DNA from 3 places in the Levilactobacillus sp. LN180102 genome. Region 1 is predicted to be linked to each of the others. Evidence: a T-box and tRNA genes for the amino acid it is inferred to sense, from the RefSeq annotation. Region 1 holds a T-box; the other regions hold tRNA genes.
What was found. A T-box is a leader RNA that pairs with one kind of tRNA and senses whether it is charged. The one in region 1 lies ahead of leuS (leucine--tRNA ligase), so its partner is inferred to be a tRNA-Leu.

Region 1 (6,911 bases):
TCGATGACTGCGGTATACTTAATATCGAAGCGATTAAAAGATAGGTGAGGCGATTCTTTTGCATTATTTAGCTTTACTGGGGAGTCACGAAAAAAACGGCATCACTGCTGGCTACTTACAAGCCGTCATTGACGCATTACCCACTGAAGCAACTGTGGATACCGTTTTTTTGCGTGATTATGAGATCTACCCCGATACCAAGGAACGGGCTTGCCCCGCTCTGGATGAAATTGAAGCCAAAATGGCTGCTAGTGATTTTTGGATCATCTGTGCACCAACATACTGGGGTGGGCTGTCCGGCGTAATGAAGCAGTTCTTTGATTGCATGCGTTTTCGGCTAGTCCGGATGAACTCCGTAGCTGATACCTTACCCGGCAAGTATCAGAATAAACACTACTTAAGTATGACTACCTGTTTCATTAGCTCTGCCGACAACTTCTTTACTGGCATCACGGATCAAACCTTTGTCACGATTGATCGTGTGTTGAGTGGCGCCGGTCTCATTAAAGTTGGTGAATTTGTTGGAACTGGTACTTGGGGCACCCATGCCCCGCGCCCCGAAAAGTTGGCTGAGTGTCAACGTTGGGGGCAAAAAATTGCGCATCGGCCGCGAAAGGATGATAATACGTTGAAACGCTACATACTCTTATTTTTCATGATTGCCATCATGGCCCTCATCACAATGGGCTTACAAGCTTGGTGGTTCGGCGTCTTCGCTGCTGGCACCTTTTGGCTGACCTACTGCACCTTTGTCATTATTTTTTATGTCTTACTGGCAAGTATTCTGCATTTCTTCACCTTTGTGCGTCACCGGCGTCGTTAAGATTAACTGCTTAACCCCCTATTTTTGTCAGATCGATTGGTCTGATAAGACAAGGGGTTCTTTTTTACATATCGGCTTGGAGATAGGCCGCCTGCAACGAGGTTGTTTGGGTTAGTGCCATTAACGCCTGTGGGCTGCCAGAAAAGACACAGCGCTGATTAGCCAGTAGAGCAATGTGGGTCTGGTCTACGGGTAAATTTTCAAACTGATGCGTGGTTAGGATCACCGTCTTACCCGCTGCTGGTAACTGACAAATTTGGTGCATGACTTGCGCTGCAACTTTAACATCTAACCCACTTTCCGGCTCGTCAAAAAGATAGAGTTGCCGTTGCAAATGGCAGACCCCTTCTAACATCACTAATCGTCGTTGACCACCAGATAAATGACGAAATTTGGTGTGTGCAATCGGTTGGAGGGCTGCCGGTAAATCAGCGGCCGTGACGGACAACGACGGATCATCCAGTTCAAGCATCATTTGTAAGGTTTGTAGCACTGTCGTCGCCCCGGTAAACGGGACCCCCTGCATCTGGTAAGCCACTTGTTGCATCGGTGGAAAATCATGAAAGGCTGCTACTTGCTTGTTGGGACTGACGCCCGCAATGAAATCTAGTAAGGTTGACTTGCCCACACCATTAACGCCTAATAGGATATTTATCTGTCCTGGCATGAATGATATTGACAAATCCTGAAAAAGTTGCCGCTTGTCCGGAAGCTGGTAAGAGAAATTCGTAATATCCATAACTGACCGCCTCCTAGTAACGACTTGTATTCGACTGCAGTGACATGTGCTGAACCCAATAATAGCCCGTCACTAAGTAAACACCTGCAATCACCACCAAAAACAGACCGTTGCTTCCTATTTGCCCCGGCACACGCAACAATACCACACTGTACACAGCGACCATATAGGAGCCGGGATTCAACGCAATTAAGAGTTGCGTTAACCACTCATCTTAATAGTTCAATTATGGCATTTTGATTAGCTCATTTCAACGAATTTTAATCTTTTTCTTATTTTATATTATAAGATTAATTTACTCGTTAGCAACTCATGAACCCCCAGAACGCTTTGGCTGGGCATCTATCCTTGGTAACGTTGGTCCAAGTTCTATTCAAAAAACAGAGTACCTCATCAGGATTCACCCTGATAAGGCACTCTGTTCGATGCTTGTATCTATTCGTTCAACCTAATTTGCGACAATGTTAACCAGCTTACCTGGCACCACAATGACCTTCCGGACCGTCTTACCATCCGTGTGAACTTGAACTGTTTCATCAGCCAAAGCCGCAGCTTCAATCGCATCTTTAGTGGCATCCTTGGCCACTTTTAGGTGCGCTCGAACCTTACCATTGACCTGAACGACTAGTTCCACAACATCCTCAACCAATTGCTTGGCATCGTAAGTTGGCCATTTAGCATAGGCAATCGTTTCGTCATGGCCCAACAATGACCACAATTCTTCGGCAATATGTGGCACGATTGGCGAGATTAATTTGACAAAACCTTCCATGTAAATCATGGGTAGGCTATCAACCTTGTAGGCTTCATTGACGAAAACCATCAGTTGTGAGATGGCCACGTTGAACCGCATGGCTTCCAAATCTTCCGTAACCGTTTTGACCGTTTGATTATAGATTTTATCCAATGCGCCATCATTAATCATTGTGACCCGATCGCGCAATCGATTATTGTCGTCGATCAGCAGACGCCAAACACGATCTAACCACCGCCGTGACCCATTAATGCCTTCCGTACTCCATGGCTTAGAGGCTTCTAGTGGCCCCATGAACATTTCGTACAACCGCAGTGTATCGGCCCCGTGTTTTTCCACAATCTCATCAGGGTTAATGACATTGCCCTTAGACTTCGACATCTTCTCGTGGTTCGTTCCCAAGATCATGCCTTGGTTAACCAATTTCTGGAATGGTTCCTTAGTTGGTACCACACCAAGATCGTACAGGAACTTGTGCCAGAAACGTGCATACAACAGGTGCAAGACGGCGTGTTCCGCCCCACCAATGTACAGATCAACTGGCATCCAGTACTTCAGTTTTTCTGGGTCCGCAATTGCTTGATCGTTGGTTGGATCAACGTAGCGCAAGAAGTACCAAGAACTCCCCGCCCATTGTGGCATGGTGTTGGTCTCACGCTTACCTTTACGACCGTTTTCATCAACCACGTTCACCCAATCGTCGAGGTTGGCCAGTGGGCTTTCCCCCGTGCCAGATGGTTCAAGCTGCTTGGCAGCTGGCAATTTCAATGGCAATTCATCTTCAGGTACCAAGGTTGTTTCGCCATCTTCCCAATGAATCACGGGAATTGGTTCGCCCCAGTAACGTTGCCGTGAGAAAATCCAGTCACGCAACCGGAAATTGACTTGCTTATGGCCAGCATCATGTTCTGTCAGCCAGTCAATCGCCGCACTGATCGCCGTTTGCTTATCCATCCCATTCATGAAATCAGAATTGATATGCTTGCCATCGCCTGTGTAGGCAGCTTCAGTGATGTCGGTATCCGCATCGCCTTCAATAACTTGCGTGATTGGCAAGTTAAATTTCGTTGCGAATTCATAATCCCGTTCATCATGGGCGGGTACGGCCATAATCGCCCCCGTACCATAAGAAGACAGGACATAATCACCAATCCAAATTGGCAATTTCTTACCACTCAATGGATTAATCCCGTAGGCCCCGGTGAAGACCCCCGTCTTATCCTTGTTCAGATCCGTTCGTTCCAGATCAGACTTACTTTCGATGGCTTCTTGGTAGGCCTTAACTGCGTCGGCTTGTTCTGGTGTTGTAATCTTGGCAACGGCCGCATGTTCTGGCGCCAAAACCATATAAGTCGCGCCAAATAGCGTATCTGGTCGAGTAGTGTAAACTTCAATCTTGGTATCGGCTTGGCCATCGACTGGGAAGAAGACACTGGCTCCCTCGGAACGGCCAATCCAATTACGCTGCATTTCCTTAATGCTATCTGGCCAATCAAGGTCATCCAAATCATCGATTAACCGATCAGCATACGCGGTAATCTTCAGAACCCACTGACGCATTGGTACGCGGTAAACGGGATAACCGCCCCGCTCCGTTTTACCGTCGATGACTTCTTCGTTAGCCACAACTGTCCCACCCATGAAATCAGGCGCCCAGTTCACCATGATCTTATCTTCGTAAGCCAGCCCTTTTTTGTAGAGTTGTTCAAAAATCCACTGTGTCCACTTGTAGTAAGACTCATCAGTCGTGTTAATTTCACGACTCCAGTCATATGAGAATCCGAGCGACCGAATTTGCCGCTTGAAGTTTTTGATATTGTGCGCCGTGAAGTCCTTAGGATTGTGTCCCGTCTTCAAAGCGTACTGTTCAGCAGGGAGTCCAAACGCATCCCACCCCATTGGGTGCAACACATTGAACCCTTGCATCCGCTTCAAGCGGGCCATAATATCCGTTGCCGTATAGCCTTCTGGATGACCCACGTGTAGTCCTTGTCCAGATGGGTATGGGAACATATCCATCACATAATACTTAGGCTTAGTTTGACTATCGCTAGTCTCAAACGTGTGGTTAGCTCGCCAATAATGTTGCCATTTACGTTCAATAATCTGATGTTTATATGCCAAAATGCGTCGCTCCTTTTCATTTCTACGTCGTGCCACAAAAAAAGCCCCCAGAGGTCCAAAAATGGACTTCTGTAGGGCGTCTTTGCGCGGTACCACCTACATTCCCCAATCAGTGATTGAGGCACTCACCGGCTGATAACGTCGCCAGACGCCCACCTTGCAGCAGAAAAAACTCAGAGACAAGTTCGTTGACGCTAATCACGGATTCACAGCACCCATCCGCTTGCTGAACACTAGCATCAACTACTACTTCTCGTCAACGTTTAGATCAATCAAATTGTTTTCATCTTAGCAAACCCCCTAAGGAAAAGCAAGGGGCGCCACCGCTTTTACCCAATTATTTCCGAACCGCTGTGCTATACTTGGTTTACGCAACCTGATAACCAACTTTCATTTAAAGCCCCATCGTTATCAGACTTTACGACTTCAGGAGGTCACTTGTGGTAACTATTTCACGGACACGCTGGCGGTTCACTTGGGCAGCTGGCAGTTTATTTTTAATTGCGTTATTCGGCGTCACCACCCATCAGACTTGGTTAACGGAGTTTGACCGGCTCATCATTGGGTGGGTCCGCCAGCCGCTACCTCGACCACTTACCCGCAGTATCATCTGGATAACCACTTCTGGTAATCCGCAATCTGTCACATGGATAACCCTTTTACTGGCCGCCGGACTCGTCATTATTCGGCGCTACCGGGCCACTTTATTTCTCTTATTTAACGTTTTAATTTTTGCGGGTCTTGGTAACAGTCTCATCAAACACCTCGTCCGCCGGCCACGACCGACCGTTGACCGCCTCGTTAATGCCAGCTCATATAGCTTTCCTAGTGGACACTCAATTACGGCGATGCTACTCTGGGGGTCCACCATTATTCTACTGAGCGGATTATTACGTCAGCATCCCCTGTGGAAAAAGAGTCTTATTGGTATCTTAAGTGTCTGGATTGTTCTAATTGGGTTATCACGAATTTACGTGGGCGTTCACTATCCCAGTGACGTGGTCGCTGGTTGGACCTTAGGTTTCGTCCTACTTACGTTAAGTCAATGGTTTTTGACCCGTCATGGAGATGATTTAAGTTGAATTTAGCAAATGCACTCACATACAGTCACACCCTATTAAAAGAATGTGTCGGCCCTGGCGCTACCGTTATCGATGCGACCGTGGGTAAGGGCAACGATACCGTCTTTTTAGCTAATCTCGTTGGCAAAAGTGGTCACGTCATTGGTTTTGACATTCAGCAGGCGGCGTTAGATGCCACCCAACAACAATTGACTCTAACCGGGCTGAGTCAGCAAGTGACTCTTCACGCGGTTGGTCATGAGCAGGTGGCTGCCTACCTGGACCCAGAAACGCCAGTGGCGGCGGCAATTTTTAATCTGGGCTACCTCCCGGGCGGCGATAAACAGATCATTACCCGGCCAGAAACCACTTTACGAGCAATCAAAGCACTGCTCCCCCACCTACCTCGTGGTGGTCGTCTTATTCTGGTCGTCTACGCCGGGCATCCCGGTGGTCAAGCCGAACGGCAGGCCGTTTTAGATTTTTGTCAGCAATTGCCGCAGAAGACCTATCAGGTGCTCCAATACGGCTTCATTAATCAAATCCACACGCCACCGTTTTTGCTGGCAATTGAGCGCCGCTAACGATCCTTATTCGACACTGAGTAGATAATTAATTTTTGCAAAAGAGGTGAACGACCTTGTGGCGAGAAATATCAAAGGCACTATCTGCAAACAACCTCGTCACCATCCATGTTGTGGGTGGTGACAGTTTTACCATCGAAAGGGCCGGTCTTAACACTGATACCCAAATGATTATGGCCAGAGATCAGGCTGGTCGTGTTTATATAGCCGATCCTCACCAAGTAACTTTTATCGAAGTCACCCATCAATAAATCGGGCAAGGCACGGGCACTGACCCGTGCCTTTTTTCTATCGATTAATCAGTTGGTAACGCAGTTGACCTCTGTCCATTACTTCTTTAACGCCTGTCGTTTAGGGCTCACCCAGGTTCCGGAACCAAATCCTAGGATCGTCTTCAGTGCCGGAATAAACGTCATCACCACTGTGACGGGATTAACCATCCAATAGAACAGCATATACAACGGGGCAAAGAATAAGTATTTTAATTTTGCACCATGGTGGTCTAACAGTAATGCCGCCAGTAATTGCATGAATCCGGCAAATAACTCAAACGTGACAAAAATAAACGACATCGCTAATCCGTGTAAGACCCGATCATAATTACCAGTGATTAAAAAGATCCCCATGGTTGTTAGAAAAGCCAACGAGGTTAACATGAAGAAAAACGACCACACAATGGACAGTGTTGAGTCAATAAACATGGAAAGCTGATACCGGTGGGCAATTGGATGCAATATAAATTTCTTGATATTGGTTAACCAAACCTCAGTCCCCCCTTGTGCCCAGCGTTTACGCTGCTTGTACAAATCCCACAAGGTATCCGGCA
Region 2 (6,911 bases), on a different contig from region 1:
CAACTCCGGCCAAAAAGGCAATAAGTAATACACCCCAAACATTCACTAGCTGCTTGACTCCCTTCATATCATCTTAAATCTGTTTACTCGCAAAAACACCCCGCTCGATGAGAGTAACCCACCGAGTGAGGTATTAAGACAAGCCTTTTTTAGTTGCCAATGTCAAGAAATCCTGTTGTCGATCGGTTGGCACCGTCTGTGTATAGACAGGTACCCCGGCCGCCACCAACTGTCGGACCGCTGCAACGTCGGCTGCATCGGCCGACACACTGTTGGTCAACATCGTTTTTCCTGCCGTATATGGCAGATTACCCACATTAACCCCTGTAGCGGTCAAATTAATGCCAGCGGCTGCTAGTTGGGCCATCTCAGCTAGGCTTTCGGTTAAGATAATCGGTTGAAACCCATCAAACCGACTATCCTGATAGATTTGGGTCATTTTAGCCACCGATATCACGTTAGCTTTAGCTTCAGCAGGCGCCGCTTGGGTAATCAAGACCTTACGTAACTGATCCTGCGCAACCGCATCCGATACCACTAAGATACGATTAGGTTTAACCGTCTTGGTCCAGACCGTAGCGACCTGACCATGTAATAAGCGGTTATCAACCCGCGCTAATTTAATTGTCATGGTCATAATAAATCGTCCTCTCCTGCACCTGCTTGTAAATCCAAATGGCGAATTCCGCCCTGAGCCGCTCGCTCAAGATGGGGAATCACTTCCGCTAACGTTTGATTCTGAATGGACAATGCTTCAATTAGCATTGGCAAATTCAGACCAGCCACGAGGCCATATTTATCTGGCTGTTGGGCCACCACCCGACTCGCAGCGTTAAATGGTGAGCCACCCCACAGATCAACTAAAAACAGCAACTCCGAAACGGGTTGCATATCTGCGATGGCTGCTTGGTAATGATTTGCCAAATCCTCAACACTTTCATTAGCCGCTAATGTCACCGCAACAACCTTTTGGGCTTTTCCAAAAATCATTTCTGCACTTTGCAAAATTCCACGGGCAAATTCTCCGTGACTTGTGACGATTATGGCGAGCATTCTGCCACCCCTTTATTCGTTCCGCTAAATTAGCCGTTTTCTGTAAATGGCGTCTGCATTTAATATAGCATAAAAAAGCGTTTCCATCTACCACTCCGGTATTTTTACAACAGATCAAGCATGGCCTGCGGAGTCGTTAGGCTAACATCTGGCGTAAAATCCCGTGGTGTTCGTCCATTCCAAGCGGCAAAGCCAAAGGTGACGCGAGCTGCCGCGGAGGCCTCAGCGTCATACACCGTGTCGCCTAAATAGATGGTGTCACTTGGTTGGGCGGCTAATCGCTGCATCGCCAATAAAATCCCGTCAGGTGCGGGCTTACCATGCGCAATATCTTCAGCAACCACTGCCTGGTCAAAATATTGGTCCAATCCTAAGCTGACAACATCTCGATCATATTCAAATCGACGCTTAGAGGTCATAATGGCCAGTTGGGCCCCCGCTGACCGTAATTGCTCCAAGGCAACCGGAATCCCATCATAAATGGCAACCGTATCCCGATAATCTTGGGTTCGTGGGCCCCATTCGGCTAATACCCCCTCAATATCGGAGACATTCAGACGAATCAACGCGTCTTTACTAGGAATGCCAAAGGTCGTGGCGAGTTCCGCATAAGATCGCTCAATCCCGCGTTCATGTAAGATTGCTTGTAACGATTTCATATACATGGCTTCCGTATCTAATAAGGTGCCATCAACATCAAAAATAAACGTCTTCATTTGGTCAGCACTCCTCGTTCATTAAAAATTTAAGATCGTATAAAAGAAAAAGGTCTGACCCGAAGGCCACACCTTAGTTTATCATGCTTTATTGCCTAATGGGAATCTGCTGACACAGCTTTTTTAGGTAATGCCGGTGTCGCCGGCTCCCCTTCGACCACTTCCACCGAACGTTGCAGGTTACGAAGTTGCCGAACCGCTCGAATCCATGATGGAATCAAAATCGCACAGGAACCTAACCAAGCCAACGGTTCTGCGGAAACAGCCCCAGCATAACCAAATGCTTTAACCATGACCAAAGCGGCAAAGACCCGCATGGTTAGTTCACCAACACCGGCAAGCGTCGGCAAGACCCGCCGTCCCAGTCCTTGTAGCGTATTGCGAATAATGAAGAGCACGCTCAATAGCAGGTAAGTACTCCCGATAATATTGAAGTAGGTCTGGGATAATTGGATAACATGTTCGTCTGCCGTTCCAATAATCAACGTCACAATGGGTTTCCCAAAGAAGATCACCAAGGCTCCGGCAAAGACGGCAAAGCTACCAGACAGCCAGAGAGTTTTCTTAACCCCTTCCATGATCCGCCCATACTTACCAGCACCAAAGTTCTGTGCGGCAAAAGTAGCCATGGTTACCCCAAATGAGGACATTGGTAGAGAACACAATTGATCGACCTTAGAAGCAGCCGTAGAAGCAGCCACAGAGTCGGTCCCTAACGAGTTCAGGGCGGCCTGCATCACCATCGTCCCAATCGCAATGATCGATAGCTGAAAGCCCATGGGCATCCCTGTTGAAAAATGCTGCCACAATTCATTAGCACTCACTTTGAAATCATCCCGCGTAATGTGCAGCAACGGAATTGAGCGAATGATGTACACCACACACAACAAGGAAGCAACCACTTGGGAAATGACCGTCGCCCAACCGGCACCGGCAACCCCCATGTGAAAGACTAAAATAAATAATAACTCTAAAACAACGTTAACAACGGTCCCAATGACCAAAAAGATTAATGGCGTTCGGGAATCCCCCAGTGCACGAATAATATTAGATAACAAGTTAAACGCCATCGATGCAAAGATTCCGGCAAAGATGGTGCTGATAAAGATCCGCGCATTGGCAAAAATACTAGCTGGTGTCTGCATTAATTTTAAAATCGGGTCAACAAATGTTAGTGACAGAACCGTCAAAACAATCGTCATCAAAATTGAAATAATGATGCTCGCCGCAAAAGATTGCCGGACACCCTTATAATCTCGGGCACCAAACCGTGTGGCCGTAATAATCGCTAACCCCGCCGTCAACCCTTGGGCAAACCCAATAATTAAGAAGTTAATTGAACCAGTGGCCCCCACAGCGGCAAGCGCCTTAACACCAAGGGTTTGGCCAACCACCACTGTATCAGAGACATTGTATAACTGTTGGAATAGATTACCAATCAACAGTGGAATCGTAAAGAAGAAAATTAGTTTCAGGGAATTACCCTTGGTCAAGTCGCTCATGTGCGGACCTCCTTTGAATTTTTTGTCAATCAAATTGACGCAAGAAAACTATCATAACGCCTAACCAGACGAATGTCAGTCTTTTTGCTTGAAGTCTTTGCCATTAAGAAATAATCTTACACGCTTCTTAAGATTTTTTGAAGACCCATTTGCGTTGAAAACGATTGCGGCAAGCAATTGTTATCTGTTTGTCATTTAACTCACTGGTTGACAAGTCTCCAATTTAAGAATTTAATGGACTTATCCACTATTTTTTTATAAAAGAGGTTACTCATGACTCAACCCATTACCTTTAATAAATATATTGCCAGTATTTACCGCCAATCTAAGCATGACTTCAATGAGCAAATTGCAGCCCTCGACTTGCGAGCAACGACAGGCGACCTGCTCTTATTTGTTGCCGATCATCCCGGACTCACACAACGGGAAATTGCCCATCAAATGGTACTGGACCCCAGTCTGGTCGCTCGTGACTTACGCGCCTTAACCACTAAACAATTGGTTGAGCGGACCCCCGATCCACAAGACGGCCGTGCCCAACGCATTACCCTAACACCAACTGGCTACCAGCAGGCCGACCAGATTCGTCAAGTGATGGGCGCGTGGTGGCAGGCCTTATTTGCGGCAACCCCACAGGCTAATGCTCAGGTGACTGGTCAACAACTTGCGGCCATTTACCAGACCCTCCAACAGCGACAAGAAAGGAACTGAAAACTCACGACAGCATTTATCTCTTTTTTAAAACACTATAGTTGTCTCACATTTGGCCTAATCCTCATGGCCATTGCTGTGGCTCTCGCCAAACTTGCCAGCTTGGGAACCTCGCCAATTTCTAGCATTCCTAATGTTGTAAGTCTCATGACCCCACTCACAATTGGGCAAGTCACGATTCTCTTCATGATCGTGCTCATCTTATTAGAAGCGGCCTTTCTGCGCCATGAGTTTTCCCCTTGGGCCTGGTTGCAGCTAATTCCTTCCGTTATTTTCGGTGTCTTAATTGATGCTTTTACTCACTGGTTAAGCTGGCTGCCACTACAGCACTACGGGGCCCAGCTACTAGCCACCTTACTCAGTATTGTCATTCTCGCTTGGGGCGTTTTCTTTGAGGTTAATTCGAAAACAATCGTGATGGCTGGCGAAGGCATAGCAGGTGCCGTTGCCGTCGCTACCCACCGAGAATTCCCCCGAGCCAAGGTCTGGTGTGATGGCGCAATGGTTGTTGTCGCGATCATCTTGGCCTTATTCGGCCTTCACGGGCTAGTCGGCGTCCGGGAGGGAACCATACTATCGGCCTTAATCACTGGCCGACTCGTCAGCGCTTATACCCGATGGTGGCCGCAATTAGTCACTTGGATTCAAGCTTAATCCTGCCATTCAAACCAAAAGAATCAGTCCGCTCAGCACACTTCCCAGCCAGACTGATTCTTTTTGTCAGTTATTAAAACAACTCCAAGACCCGCTTTAGATTCTGTTGTAAAATCTGGACGCCCTTGTCAACCGGAAATGTGCTGGTATTAAATAGCGCAATGTTCCCGATACACATCTCAAAATAAAGGCGTTTGTTTATCTCCAACTGGCTAGGGTCAGTCGTCACCTGTTCGATGTACTGACCAAACATGTCCCTTAAATCATTAAGTGCGGCTCGGACTTGTTGGTTCTCCCCAAACTCGACAATTCCGGCAACCATGTCGGCAAAACTAATTCCCATCTGTGTTTGCGTTAAAAATAATACCCCACCGTGTAAAAGTGCCGTCTTACCCCTAGTGGCTAATCGGATTCCTTTTGCTAGGGGATTAAACCCTAAGTTAACCTCCGAACAATTGGATATTCAAAGTGTCATGAGTAGCCAATACTTTGACGTTGCTGGTATGGTATTATCGCAGCAATTACCGGCACTCCTTGAATTGATTGACCCCGACAAATTATTATACGCATCCGACACACCTTACACACCAACACCAGCAGTGATTGGCTTAGCAAATAAATTGGAAACCACTGATTTACTATCCCCGTCCCTTAAGACCAAGATGTTTCGTCAAAATGCCCAGCGATTATTCAAGCTGTAACTTAACGCAAGATTTCTAACGCTAGATATACTAAAAGGTACTTGGCAGACACTGACTGTGTTGTTCTAAGTACCTTTTTTGTGAGGACGATCTGCGCCTTGCGTCCTCATTCAGTAAAATAAAAAGAGTGAGAATCAACGTTTTACCGCTGATCCTCACTCTTTTTCGTTATAGATGCGGCCAAGAAGATTCGAACTTCCACCCGGATTACCCGGACAAGATCCTTAATCTTGCGCGTCTGCCAATTCCGCCATGGCCGCATTAACTCACAAGAAATAGTATACCAAATGATTTTCATCCTGACAATATTTTTTGTAAGTTAATTCAAAATAATTGGTTATTTAGTCGTTAACCGCTTAGGCCAACGTCTAAGCGTCCGTCAAAACCGTAGCACCATCAGGGTCCAAATCCAAGATACGCAGACTACCGGCCAAATCAAGCTTCGCCAGTTTTGTCCGCAATAGCGTCACTTGCGCCGATGTACCAAAGGTCACAACTGTTGGACCAGCCCCACTTAGGTACGTTCCTGTGATCCCCAACTCATGGGCTGCATCCCGGATTTGTTTCAATTCAGGCACCAACTGTGAACGCGCTTGTTCGTGAAATTCATCGCGTTCAATCATTTTCGCTGCTAATTCCCAATCCTTGGTCAGCAATGCCGCCACTAAGACATTCGCCACACCACTGGCATGAACCGCTGTCGCAAATGGCAAGTCCTTTGGCAAAGCCTCACGACTCTTGCGTGCTAGTAACTTTTGGCCTGGGATAAAGACTAAAACCCGCAGCTCAGGCAAGGGTAACTTGATTGCCGTAGCCTCATCTTCATTTACCGTGGCGACCGCCGCCTGTCCCAACAACGCTGGTGCGACATTATCCAACTCACCGCCCAATTTAACGGCCCAGTTTAACTGTTCCGGAATTGTTAAGTCCATTTCACCCAACTCATTGGCAATCTTAATCCCAGCGATAATGGCACTCGTTGAACTACCTAATCCGCGAGATACCGGAATATCCGACATAACTGTCAATTGATGGGGCGTCAACTTGGGGTTAACCTGTAAGGCCGTCTTGACCATCAAGTTGTTTTCATCCCGAGGAATTTCTGTCCCTAAGGCATGATTAACCCGCCACTTTTCTGTCTTTTCTTCAATAATCACCGTCAAGTATAAATGTAACGCTGCTCCAATTGAATCAATACCAGGACCGAGGTTTGCCGCTGTCGCTGGTACCCGAATAATTGTCTTTCCCATGATTTTGACCTCCTTATGCATGCGGCCGAGTCGTTGCTAAGATGGTTTGCCGCCACTTTAGTCGTCCCCGACACCGACCACACACGAGCTTATTCACATTAATTTTTCGCGCCCGGTAATAGACCTGCTGACACCGGGTACACTGATACATTTGCCAATGGCGGGGCTTGATGACCGGGGCCGGTGCTGGTGCAAATCGTAAACCGCCGACTTGCTTTAATAGCTGTTTGAAGGCCGCCGTGCGATGTTGTCCCGACTGCCCGGCTAAATGTAAATGGTAGTGACACAATTCATGCTTAATCACGCCAATTAGCGTAGCTAAAT
Region 3 (6,911 bases), on a different contig from region 1:
CTGAGTTGCCACTACTCATAACCCCTTTCTTAACTACACTGATACCCTTCACTATACCACGAATCAAAAAGAGGGAGTCCCGCAGTTCTCTGCTTAACTTGCTGACCGAAAGCAGATTTAAAAGTATCCGTAATAGCTTTATTAAGCTAACGGAAAGTCCCGTACTAAAAGGCAAATGTGAAGTGCAACATAAAAGTTAGACAAAAGTAAATATTTATTACGCTGCTAAGGTATGTTCTCGATATTCACACGGGGACATACCTTTTGTTTTTGATGAGATTCGTTGGTAATTGAACCAATTAACATATTCTAAGGAAACTGCTTTTAGTTCGGCTAAATCTTTACAGGGTGGGAATCCAGTCAGGCATTCGGTCTTATAAAGGTGAAAAAAGCTTTCAATTGGAGCATTATCATGACAGTTTCCCTTACGGGACATACTTTGAATGAATTCATGTTCGGATAATTTTTTCATGTAGTAATCTAATTGGTAATGCCATCCTTGATCGGAATGAATGATGGGTTGGACATTACTTGGTAACTTACTGATCAGCTCATCAACGGTCTTAGTTATTAGAATACGATTGGGACTGTTGCTAATTTGAAACGCTAGGATTTCCTTACTGGCCTCGTCGGTGATCGCTGAGATATAAGCCCATTTGTGGTTCCCTAAGCGAATTTGCGTAACATCTGTATGGAGTACCGTATAAGGCTTGGCTTGGTTAAAGTTTTGTTCCAAGAGGTTTTCAGCGACTTTACCAATGGTACCCTTATAGGAGGAATACTTACCGTTCTTGTGCCGATTATAAAGACTCACTTGTACGCCCAATTCAGCCATTAGTCGGCGGACAACCGCATCTGCGATATGGACATCAAGCTTAATTAGTTCATCTTGAACCCGCCGGTAACCGTAGGTTAACCGACCGCGGCACTTACCATCTTCAGTGATCTTTTTGACTTTTATTTTGATGTCGGCATATTTATCAGTATGATTTTTGATTCGTTTACGTTCATCATGATACGTGGCTTTCTTAAGACCAATGGCACTAAGTATGTCGCCAATTTTATAACGTTGGTTCTTAGGTAGCTTGACTTGATCCGCCCTGATCTGATCCACTATTTCGGTTTTTTGACGTCCTTTGAAGGTCCGAACAGGGTCATTGATTTTTTTAAGATATCATTCTCCAATTTTGTGGCATAGAGTTCTTGATTCTTTTTGGCGAGTTCGTTTCGTAAACGCTCAAGTTCACTTTGTTTTTCTAATTGACGAATCTGTTTTTTAGAACGTTTCATTTTAGTTGGCCTACCTTTGGGATGGGGTCCTAAACCAGAGTAGCCGTCTCGAATAAACGTTTTTCGCCAAGTACAGATTTGACAGGCTAAAACATTGTATTTTCCGGCAACTTCGGCTAAAGACTCATCATGAGTTTGGTAGTAGTTTATCACATTCCATTTGAATTCTGCCGAGAACTTACGCTTAGTTTTGTGCCGCTTAAGTGTTTCAATGCCGTTCAAACGATACTGTTGAAGCCACCGATTAACTTATCGCTTGGGTAATTGATGGTTTCTTGCTAGTTCCGCTCCGGAAGTACCGTCGTTGAGATGTTCATTTATAATTTGGGCTTTTAAAACAGAATTATATTTAACCATGAAAAAAGTACCTCACAATCGTTAGACTTCTTTGTCTAACAATTATGAAGCACTTCAATGCTTCTAAGCTTTTCGTTTTTTGATTGTAAAAAAGAACACCGCTAAACGTTGATTTAGCAGTGTTCCTCTTTTATTACTATTATGCCCCGAGCAGGATTCGAACCTGTACTTGATCTCTCAAACAGCGACCTGAACGCTGCGCGTCTGCCAGTTCCGCCATCGGGGCAACTCAACAACAAATAATATATTACACTAAGACTGCATAAAAGGGAAGCCCTTTATTCAGTTTTTTTTACGTCTGGAAACCTCACCGCTGTGCCATACCCGTGAACGACTAAAAATTTAGGTGCTACATTCATACGTACGACTTCGGTATTAAACCGCACTTCGATTAGCCCATCCGCTTGATTCTCTTGTGCTTGCTTCATTAACTGCTGCTTAACCTCTTCAAATAATCCGTCAAACAGAGAAAATTCATCTGGCTTTTCCGACCGTAACATTGTGCTAGCCGTCGCCGTTAAAATTCCTTGAATGGCATGCGTTCGATTCAAACCACCCGTCGTCATAAACATTTACTGCCACGCCCTTTCATTTTTTGCTGCCATTGACGCCAACACCAAAATAGAATTGCACCAATCACTATTCCGGTGGCATTGGTTAAGACATCATTTACATCAACCCATCTTCCCAGACCAAGTAACCAATTTCCCAGCGCTTGACCGGCTTCTAAGGTTAGCCCTGTGAGTATCCCCGCTAACACCCATTGGGGCCAACGCAACCGCGGCCAGTTCCAGGCTAATAGTCCGCCTTGTGGCACGGTCATGACAATATTCAGCCAAAAGGATGTATCAACACTTGCTGGTTGTAAGGGACGTATTACCCAAATGCCACCAGCCCACCAATGAGTCGTAATTCCACCAACCGCACTCCCAAAGTTCAGCGTGACTGGTGTCCACGTTAAGGTTGTTAATAACCACCAGCCCAACCACCACCAACAACGTCGATACTGTCGGTTAAAAAGCGCGCGCACAATTAGGCTACCCCAAAGTAGGCTAACCACAATGTAAAATAACCATCTCACTCACTTCATCCCCTTGTCCTCTAGTATACCGACTCCGTTTATCAGGAACAATCCCATATTTGCAATATATCAGTTTGTTTTCTGCCCTCAGATGAACTATTTTAAAAGTCTACTTGCACAGCAAGCTAAGCGGTTACACAATACTAAAAATGGTGGTTTTATCATTAGATAACATTTCACATTGTGATTATTAGGCCGCCGTTTAAACTTGTATCTAGCCACTTTCTTATAAGTTCTTCACTAAACAGGCTTTAAATTTATTAAAGTTCTGCTATACTTATGGTTATACGATTAAGTATCTAAGCTATTGGCAATTGTAATATTATTTTGGTATTGTGCTTCGTCACAATCGAACATGATTACTGTCTGTTATATCAGCTGGTCATTAAATTACAATGTCCCCAAGTTCTCGATATGGCTGATATGTCCGGCCATCTCATCACAATGAATTTACCTAAACACATTAAGGAAAAATAACCTTAATGGTTTTTACTTGTAAACAACAATTCAATTGTATACAATACTCTGAAAGTCATTTAAAAGGAGGTCTGTGCCATGACTAAAGTGACACCGATTTTGCTAGACGAACAACTCTGCTTCTCCATCTATTCTGCTAGCAAAAAGTTTAATCATTTCTACCAGAGTGCCTTGGCACCTTTTGGGTTAACCTATCCGCAATACATTGCCATGCTGGTTCTTTGGGAGGATGCGCCATTAACCGTCCACCAATTAGGGGACCGTTTGGAACTTGATAGTGGAACCCTGACCCCGCTTCTGAAACGATTAGAAAAACAAGGTTGGGTTACTCGAGTCCGAAGCCAAACTGATGAACGCCAAGTGCTAATTCACTTGACCGACATGGCAGCGGCTAAGCGTGACGAGGTTTATACGCGTATCGGTCAATGCCAAACGTTGTTGGGAATGTCCGACAAAGAAATTGATCAAATGATGACTGAACTGGTCACCGTGAAGTCACAGTTAGACCACGTCAGCCAAGAGCGCATGATTGCTAAACAAGTCGATCAAGATTAATATTTTTTATAAAAAGACAGCACGGACGATATTGTCAGTGCTGTCTTTTTACTATTTAAGTGTCAATAACATGAGTCCCACTGCAACTAGGTTATTAAACCCGTGAAGTAGGATGCTACTCTGTAATTTACCCGTTCGCCGATACACATAGGCCAGGGTTCCTCCCATTACCGCATATAAAAGCCAACTGATTGGATTAGAACTGGCATGGGGAATCGAAAAAGCAATCCCGCTCACAACAATTGATAACCAGAAAGATCTGGGGGCAAAACAGCCATCAATTAACAGCCCCCGAAAGGTTAACTCCTCGATAATTGGTGACCCCAATACTGCCGTCAAACTCAGTAGAATCATCGTTAAACTACTCCGCCCCATCAAAGTCCCAATGGCTTGATTGTTCGCCGTACTAGTTTGATGGTACAGCACACTAGTCAAACCACTTAAAATAAACTCTGACAAGATGATAAACCCATAGCCTTTGACCATTTGTACCCAATCTTGCCCAGTCAACCGTTGCCAATTAACTGGATGAATCTGGCGATAGCGCCAAAAACCAATCAGGGCCGTGATCACAAACCCAGCCAGATAAATACCACTCCATAAAACACGATGCAACAATGAGCCATGATTTAATTGTAGCAATGGCAATTGAACCACCGATATTAGAATCACCATCCCGATAACCCATAGCCAACTGCCAAAGCCACCTATTTTAATCCGTTGTTGTGTCACCTTGTCCACCCTCTCAGCATTGTTTCCTCGCTTAACTAACCGGTTCAAAGTTCTCTAATCGCCTCATGGCTGAACGATCAACCGTCTCATTAAATACCTTCACCAAAATATTTACTTTTTAATAGCAATTTCTTAATAAATACGTTACTATAAAGTTGCGGATGAGTTTGAACTAACCTTCAACTTATGCGTGAGGCTTCTGTCCTCATTCAACAGACAGATTTCATTTTACTCCCCCAAAGTAGATGAAATTTTTTACAACATAATCCCCCAATTATGTTGTAACCTTACTCTTTGGCCATTGCGACTTATCGTAATGGCTTTTTTTGTGCTTCCTCATCACCAACGGCCGTCTCATCCTCTAAAAGTATTGGCGATCGGGGCCATAAAAACCAGTACAGACCAAGATTAACGAGCGTACTAACGATCAATCCCGTTAAACCAATCATGATATCCCAGCCAAAAGCCACGTTCCACGTGAGCATCCCCCACAAGGTACCGCCAATCAGACCACCAGTTAGTAAAACCATCAACAATGACGTTAAAATTTTCACAGCCAGAATGCCCCTTCGTTAAGTAATCATGTACAAATGTTACCACGTTTCTTCAAATTATCGAAGTAAATTCGGCTAATAGCTGTATTCCTAACTGGAAACGATTACAATGAAGGTGTCTTTTAAATTTAACTGAAGGAGTGACTCATATGACCAGTGTTCTCGTAACTGCCCCCATTCCTCAGGCGGCGCTAAACATCTTGCGCCAAGCCAACTTAGACGTAGATTGCTATAATGGCCACGGCCTGATCACCAAGGCTGAATTGTTAAAACGTGTTGTGGGTAAGGATTATCTGATTACCCCACTATCCACTCAGGTCGATCGTGACATCATTGATGCCGATCCACAACTAAAGTTGATTGCAAATTATGGCGCCGGTTTCAATAATATTGATGCCGACTATGCCCGGTCACGACAAATTCCCGTGACGAACACCCCGAAAGTCTCGACTGTCTCAACCGCTGAGGTGACTGCCGGTCTCATCATCGCTTTAACTCACCGCCTTGTTGAGGGTGACCGATTGATGCGCGATCAAGGGTTTGATGGCTGGTCACCCCTATTCTTCTTGGGTCATGAACTAGCGGGCAAGACTTTGGGCATTCTCGGTATGGGCCAAATTGGGCAGGCAGTCGCCAAACGCTTAGCTGCTTTTGATATGAAAATTATCTACACGCAACGCCATCCTCTCGATGCGACCACCGCGCAGGCCTTACATGCCCAACAGGTGCCATTAACTGACTTAGTTGCGCAAAGTGACATTTTAACCATTCATTGTCCTTTCACGCCAGAGACGCATCATTTATTAGGAGCTGCCGAATTTAAGGCCATGAAAGATTCCGCTTATTTAATTAATGCGGCCCGAGGTTCCATTATCGATGAAGCCGCCCTGTTGACAGCTCTCCAACAGGGACAGTTAGCTGGCGCTGCTTTGGATGTTTATGAAGCCGAACCGCACGTTGACGCCGGCTTCAAAGCATTGGACAATGTCATTTTAACGCCCCACGTTGGTAACGCAACCGTGGAAGCACGTGACGCTATGGCTACGATTGTTGCCAAGAATGCGGTTCGCGTGGATCAGGGACAGGCCCCCTTATACATTGTTAACCCTTAAACGTCAGTAACACTCAAGTTCACAGCTTGAGTGTTTTTTTATGGATCAAAGGCGTGATGACTACAAATACTGCAATCGGTTGCAATATTGTCAAATCAACCTTTATCAACAAAATTATTTTAACCAAAATCGGAAGAATTAATTGCTTATTCAATCTGGGTAGCCTAAGATTAGTCTTGAAAGAATACGCTATCATTTAGCAGAAAGGATGATCTCAAATTGAACTTAATTTCATTGCATGTCTTGGATGACGCTTTAGCCGTCAGCTACCAACCCACTAATCCCGATGAACGGCGACGTTTTACGATCGCCTACAATTCTGATCAAACTATTGGCGAAAACCTTGAGAATTTGCGGTTGAAATTAGCTGGTTTAGACGTCGATGCCGCCGTAATTGATAATGCACTCAGTTACCCATTTTCAGATACCGTGGTGGGCATTAATCACCAACGGATTGATTTAGGCCTCGCGATTACCAACATGTTAAATGTTCCCGCTGTCAGTTCCCAAGCCGTGCAGCAACAAGGACTCACCGCTGCACTGACCGCTAAACGCGACTATTTAACCTGGCACCTTGACTATTATGGTCAGTACCAAGGTAAACGTAACTATGGTCAAGAGGCTATGCTCACCGTCGGCAACGGTTTTATCGGGCTTCGTGGTGCTTATACAGAAGCTCACGCCGATGCCGACAATTATCCGGGCATGTATACGGCTGGCCTGTATGACCAGTTAACCACCAATCTCAATGGT

Region 2: it has a tRNA-Leu gene. The T-box ahead of leuS (leucine--tRNA ligase) is inferred to sense a tRNA for this amino acid. The anticodon was not compared.
Region 3: it has a tRNA-Leu gene. The T-box ahead of leuS (leucine--tRNA ligase) is inferred to sense a tRNA for this amino acid. The anticodon was not compared.

What each region holds. Positions count from the first base shown of each region.
Region 1 is NZ_JBNIIX010000022.1:8,343-15,253, reverse strand. Features, by position in the region: gene ACP4IT_RS11310 (flavodoxin family protein) at 59-823, shown strand; gene ACP4IT_RS11305 (ATP-binding cassette domain-containing protein) at 888-1,562, opposite strand; gene leuS (leucine--tRNA ligase) at 2,011-4,440, opposite strand; T-box leader at 4,510-4,709, opposite strand; gene ACP4IT_RS11295 (phosphatase PAP2 family protein) at 4,881-5,522, shown strand; gene ACP4IT_RS11290 (tRNA (mnm(5)s(2)U34)-methyltransferase) at 5,519-6,085, shown strand; gene ACP4IT_RS11285 (hypothetical protein) at 6,142-6,336, shown strand; gene ACP4IT_RS11280 (glycosyltransferase family 2 protein) at 6,415-6,911, opposite strand, start outside.
Region 2 is NZ_JBNIIX010000018.1:31,126-38,036, forward strand. Features, by position in the region: gene ACP4IT_RS10325 (PTS mannose/fructose/sorbose transporter subunit IIC) at 1-46, opposite strand, end outside; gene ACP4IT_RS10330 (PTS system mannose/fructose/N-acetylgalactosamine-transporter subunit IIB) at 134-637, opposite strand; gene ACP4IT_RS10335 (PTS sugar transporter subunit IIA) at 634-1,053, opposite strand; gene ACP4IT_RS10340 (HAD family hydrolase) at 1,158-1,769, opposite strand; gene ACP4IT_RS10345 (MATE family efflux transporter) at 1,865-3,271, opposite strand; gene ACP4IT_RS10350 (MarR family winged helix-turn-helix transcriptional regulator) at 3,545-3,982, shown strand; gene ACP4IT_RS10355 (YczE/YyaS/YitT family protein) at 4,001-4,636, shown strand; gene ACP4IT_RS10360 (hypothetical protein) at 4,710-4,979, opposite strand; gene ACP4IT_RS10365 (amidohydrolase family protein) at 5,035-5,337, shown strand; tRNA gene ACP4IT_RS10370 (tRNA-Leu) at 5,513-5,597, opposite strand; gene thrB (homoserine kinase) at 5,706-6,587, opposite strand; gene ACP4IT_RS10380 (SprT family protein) at 6,601-6,911, opposite strand, start outside.
Region 3 is NZ_JBNIIX010000004.1:139,781-146,691, forward strand. Features, by position in the region: gene ACP4IT_RS04260 (IS3 family transposase) at 218-1,114, opposite strand; gene ACP4IT_RS04265 (transposase) at 1,114-1,512, opposite strand; tRNA gene ACP4IT_RS04270 (tRNA-Leu) at 1,790-1,873, opposite strand; gene ACP4IT_RS04275 (heavy metal-binding domain-containing protein) at 1,926-2,219, opposite strand; gene ACP4IT_RS04280 (VanZ family protein) at 2,210-2,728, opposite strand; gene ACP4IT_RS04285 (MarR family winged helix-turn-helix transcriptional regulator) at 3,284-3,760, shown strand; gene ACP4IT_RS04290 (CPBP family intramembrane glutamic endopeptidase) at 3,812-4,492, opposite strand; gene ACP4IT_RS04295 (hypothetical protein) at 4,801-5,046, opposite strand; gene ACP4IT_RS04300 (2-hydroxyacid dehydrogenase family protein) at 5,196-6,158, shown strand; gene ACP4IT_RS04305 (glycoside hydrolase family 65 protein) at 6,378-6,911, shown strand, end outside.